2 regions of the Kitasatospora sp. NPDC101183 genome follow, and region 1 is predicted to be linked to the other one. Evidence: riboswitches for the same ligand, from Rfam matches in the RefSeq annotation. Region 1 holds a riboswitch; the other holds the start of a gene.

Region 1 (2,183 bases):
CGCACGCTCGCGGGGCTGCACGGCGAGGGGAACGTACGGCTCACCGTCTGGTTCGACTCCTGAAACCCGCCTGCCCCCGCCCGCCGCGTACGGGCCCGGCGTCGACGTGGCTGCGCCCCGCCACGGGCGCGGTGGTCCGGTGTGGCGGGGCGCAGGAGTGCTGAAGCCGGTCAGGGCAGGGTCATCGAGGAATCAGCGAAGGCTGCTGGTGCGTCAGTTCGCGGCGATCGGGTCGGTGCCGTAGCTCCAGTTGCTGCCGGAGCGGCCGTAGACCTGGATGGGGTCGGTGCCGACGGGGTTGTAGTAGACGGTCGCGCACGTCCCGGGGTTGATCCTCGGGGTGACCGTGGAGATGAGGGTCTGACCGGTGCGGGCGTTCGTGATCCACAGGTAGAAGTCGTTCGCGGAACCCTGGTTGTTGCAGATCTGGCCGGTGGCGGTCCCGTTGTAGTTCCAGCCGTTGAGACAGGTGCCGAACCGGCAGTAGGTGTCGCTGGCGGCACTGGCGGTGCCGGTGGTGGCGGCGAGGCCGCCGAGGGCGATGGCTGCGGCCGCGAGGCCCTGGACGGTGCGCTTGGTGACGATACGCATGGGAAGTCTCCCGTATCAGGCATGCGGGGGTGGCCCTGCTGCCTTCCCCCCGCTGGCACCGATGAGCCTAGCCACGGGGCGAGGGGCGCCGTAGGGACACTCCCGGCCATATCCCGTGTGGGGCGCCGGCGCGGCGGTTGCGCGTGATCGCCCGGCGCTACGACCGCCCCTGACCTCGCGGAACGCCTCCCCACCCGCGGTCGCCTCCGCGGGCGGGTCGACGCGCCCACCTTCGTCGCGGGTGTGATCCGCGTGCTAGCGTCCCCGTGGCGGCGCACTGGTGTTCGCCCCGGACGAGATGTGCGCCGTACCCGGCTTGCCAAGACGACGCACCTGGGAGACGTCATGGCCGATGCACCGATCGCCCGTCCGCTCGATGTCCGGTGGATCCACGGGTCTCCGTCCGCGAAGCACAACGGCGACCCCGACATCCAGATCCACCACTATGACGAGAACACGGTCATCCTTCGGCAGAACAAGGCCGTCAACTACGAAGCGCCGTTCCTGTACCTGCTGTTCGGCCCGGATCGGGCCCTGCTGATCGACACCGGGGCGACGGCCGAGCCCGCGTACTTCCCGCTGCGGGAGACGGTCGACGCGCTGGTGAAGCGGTGGCTCGTGCGCAACCCCGCGTCCAGGAACCGGGTCTACGGCCTGGTGGTGCTGCACACCCACCCGCACGGGGACCACGTCGCCGGCGACCGGCAGTTCGCCGGGCGGCCCGCGACGACCGTGGTGGACGCCCAACGGACCAGTGCCTGGCCCTACTTCGGGTTCGACGAGGACCCGGATGCGGTGGCCCGGGTCGACCTCGGCGGCGGCCGGGTGCTGGAGTGCCTGGCCACCCCGGGGCACCACGAGGCGGCCGTCACCTACTACGACCCGTGGACGGGCCTGCTGTTCACCGGCGACACCGTCTACCCGGGCCGGCTGTACATCGACGACTGGCCCGCCTTCGGCCGCACGATCGAGCGGCTGATCGCCTTCGCGCAGGCCCGGCCGGTGACCCATGTCCTGGGCTGCCACATCGAGATGACCCGCGACCCGGGCGTCGACTACCCGATCCGCACCACCTACCAGCCCGAGGAGCCACCGCTCCAGCTCACCGTGGAGCACCTGCACCGCATCCGGGCGGCGATCGCCGAACTCGGCGACGAGCCGCGGAGGTTCGCCCTGGACGACCTCATCCTCTGCCCCAACTCCTAGCCGGCGGCGGGCGCGATGACGGTCTCCGGCAGGTAGGTGAGGTCGGGCACGCGGACGGCGCCCGCCCCGGGCGAGGCGAGGGCGAGGTTGCCGGTCGGGAAGTGGCCGGGCGGGCAGTGGGCCTCGAACTGGCGCCGCACGATCGACAGGTTCCGTTCGTGGATCGGCGGCGGGGGCGCCTGGGCGAGGATCAGGTCGCCGGACAGTTCGGGCTTCCAGCCGGGCGGGAGGGCGAGCCGGGCCCTTGTCAGGAGGCGGTAATGCTCGGGGTTCATCGGGTCTCCTCTGCCGCTCCCCTCACGGTACAGCGCGGGGCGCCGTAGGCTCGGCGGATCGTTGGTGCCGGTGGGGAGGGGTCTTCATGGTGGGGCATGTGCTGGTGACGG
Region 2 (2,183 bases), on a different contig from region 1:
GCCCGGCCGACGACCACGTACAGGGCGACGATCACCAGCCCGCCGCCCAGCCCCTGTATCGCGCGCCCGGCGACGAACACCCACATGCCGGGCGCCGTCCCGGCCACCACCAGGCCCACGCCGAACACCGCGATGCCCGCGAACAGCGGCTGCAGCGGCCCGCGCTTGTCGCACCACTGGCCGGAGACGACCAGGGCGAACAGCGTGGTGGTGAAGTAGCCGGAGAAGGCGAAGGCGTACAGCCCGAGGCCGTCCAACTGCCGGGCCGCGACCGGCATCGCGGTGTTGACGGCGGTCGCCTCGAAGGCGATCACCAGGACCACGGAGACGATCCCCAGCGTCAGCGCGCGGTAGCGGGCGCCGAGCACCCCTCCGCCGGGGTCGGTTCCGGAGGGCGGAGGGGCGGTGTCGACCGAGGTGGGGGAGGCTGTGGTCATACGTAACATCGTAAGTGCCGACTGGTTCGTTGACCCCTGACGGGAGTCGCTGTTCGCCTCCGCCCCGGGGCGTAGGTCCGGCGGGTGGGTCCGGCGGGTCAGTGCAGCACCTTGAGCCCCACCACGCCGGAGACGATCAGCAGCAGGCAGCCGATCCGGGCCGCCGTCACCGCGTCCCCCAGCACGGCCATGCCGTAGACCGCGGTGCCGACCGCGCCGATGCCGACCCAGACCGCGTAGCCGGTGCCGATCGGGATGGTGCGCATCGCGTACGCGAGCCCGCCCATGCTGAGCAGCAGGGCGACGCCGAAGACGACGCTGGGGACGAGACGGGAGAAGCCCTTGGACGATTCCAGGGCCACCGCCCACACGGTCTCCAGGAGACCGGAGACGAGCAGAACGAGCCAGGCCATGACGGCCACCTCCGCAGTTCACAGCGGCCGGGTTGCCGCTGAACTGCGCCGTCTTGTCGTCACCGGGTACGACGCGCTCGTCCGGGGTGGCGGGAAAACAGCCACCGGATTCCGACGGTAGCACACTTCGCCATGCAGAATTTACAATACGGCGTTGACCTGATTCGCGAATTCCGCCATCCTGAATTCACTGGCCGTGTGCCCGAGTGGCTCAGGGAACCGTCTGCAAAGCGGTGCACGCGGGTTCAATTCCCGCCACGGCCTCGATGGAAAAGGAATTGCCGGTCGACTCCGAAAAGTCGACCGGCAATTCCGCGTTTCCGGGGATCCTCCCGGATCTCAGGCCGAGACGGCGTCCTCCGGCCGGATCGGCAGCCGGCCGACCGGCAGGCCGGTGGCGGCCCGGACGGCGGCGGCCACGGCCGCCGGGGCGACCACGGCGGGGACGGCGCTGACGGCCTTGGCGCCGAAGGTGGCCACCACGTCCCGCTCCTCCAGCAGCGCGGCGATCCGCACCTCCGGGGTGTCCAGCGCGGTCGGCAGCCGGTAGCCCGTCAGCGAGGGGTTGAGCAGCAGGCCGCCCTCGGTGCGCAGGTCCTCCAGCAGGGCCAGGCCCACGCCCTGGGCCACGCCCGCCTCGATGCGGTCCTCGATCTGGCGCGGGTTCAGCGCGCGGCCCACCTCCTGGGCGACGGCCATCTCGACCACCCGGACGGCGCCCAGCTCGATGTCCACGTCCACCACCGCGCGCATCGCGCAGAAGGAGATGGAGACGAAGGCGTCGCCCTGCCCGTTGTCGTCCAGCGGCTCGGTCGGGTGCGGGCGGCACTGCGCGGTCGCCCACAGCTCCTTGCCCTCCAGCGCCTCCGCGACCGGCATGCCGAGCACCCCGTCGTAGGAGGTGATCTTGCCGTCGGCGATCTGGAGCAGCTCGGCGGACATCCCGAAGTTGGCCGCGATCGGCTGGAGCAGCTGGTGGCGGACCATCAGCGCGGCCCGCTCGACGGCCCCGCCGGAGACCCAGGTGTGCCGCCCCCGGGCGGAGGGCCCGGCGACGGACTGGTCGCTGTCGGCCGGCGCCAGGTAGACCTCGCTGACGCCCAGCACGGTCTGCACGATCTGCCGGGCCAGCGTGGCGAAGCCCTGGCCCGCGTCCACGGCCGCGCAGATGACGGTGGCGTGGTCCCCGCTGACCCGCACGGTGGCGGTGGAGACCTCGTCCTCGCCCTCGGCGCCCAGCATGTGCACCATGCCGACGGCGTAGCCGATCCCCCGCCGCACCGCCGCCGGGTCCCCGGCGCCGCCGGGCCCTCCCGGCAGCAGCCACTCGGCG

What was found. A riboswitch is a leader RNA that binds a small molecule or an ion and turns the genes downstream of it on or off. The one in region 1 is predicted to bind guanidine.
Region 2: it holds a riboswitch for guanidine, as region 1 does, so the genes downstream of both, ACIRRS_RS19005 (DMT family transporter) here and ACIRRS_RS03175 (MBL fold metallo-hydrolase) in region 1, are expected to answer to the same signal.

What each region holds. Positions count from the first base shown of each region.
Region 1 is NZ_JBIWOW010000002.1:222,480-224,662, forward strand. It holds gene ACIRRS_RS03165 (hypothetical protein) at 1-63, shown strand, start outside; gene ACIRRS_RS03170 (hypothetical protein) at 214-591, opposite strand; guanidine-III (ykkC-III) riboswitch at 860-925, shown strand; gene ACIRRS_RS03175 (MBL fold metallo-hydrolase) at 937-1,797, shown strand; gene ACIRRS_RS03180 (hypothetical protein) at 1,794-2,072, opposite strand; gene ACIRRS_RS03185 (NAD-dependent epimerase/dehydratase family protein) at 2,159-2,183, shown strand, end outside.
Region 2 is NZ_JBIWOW010000012.1:199,507-201,689, forward strand. It holds gene ACIRRS_RS19000 (MFS transporter) at 1-437, opposite strand, end outside; gene ACIRRS_RS19005 (DMT family transporter) at 536-850, opposite strand; guanidine-III (ykkC-III) riboswitch at 893-958, opposite strand; tRNA gene ACIRRS_RS19010 (tRNA-Cys) at 1,043-1,114, shown strand; gene ACIRRS_RS19015 (xanthine dehydrogenase family protein molybdopterin-binding subunit) at 1,190-2,183, opposite strand, start outside.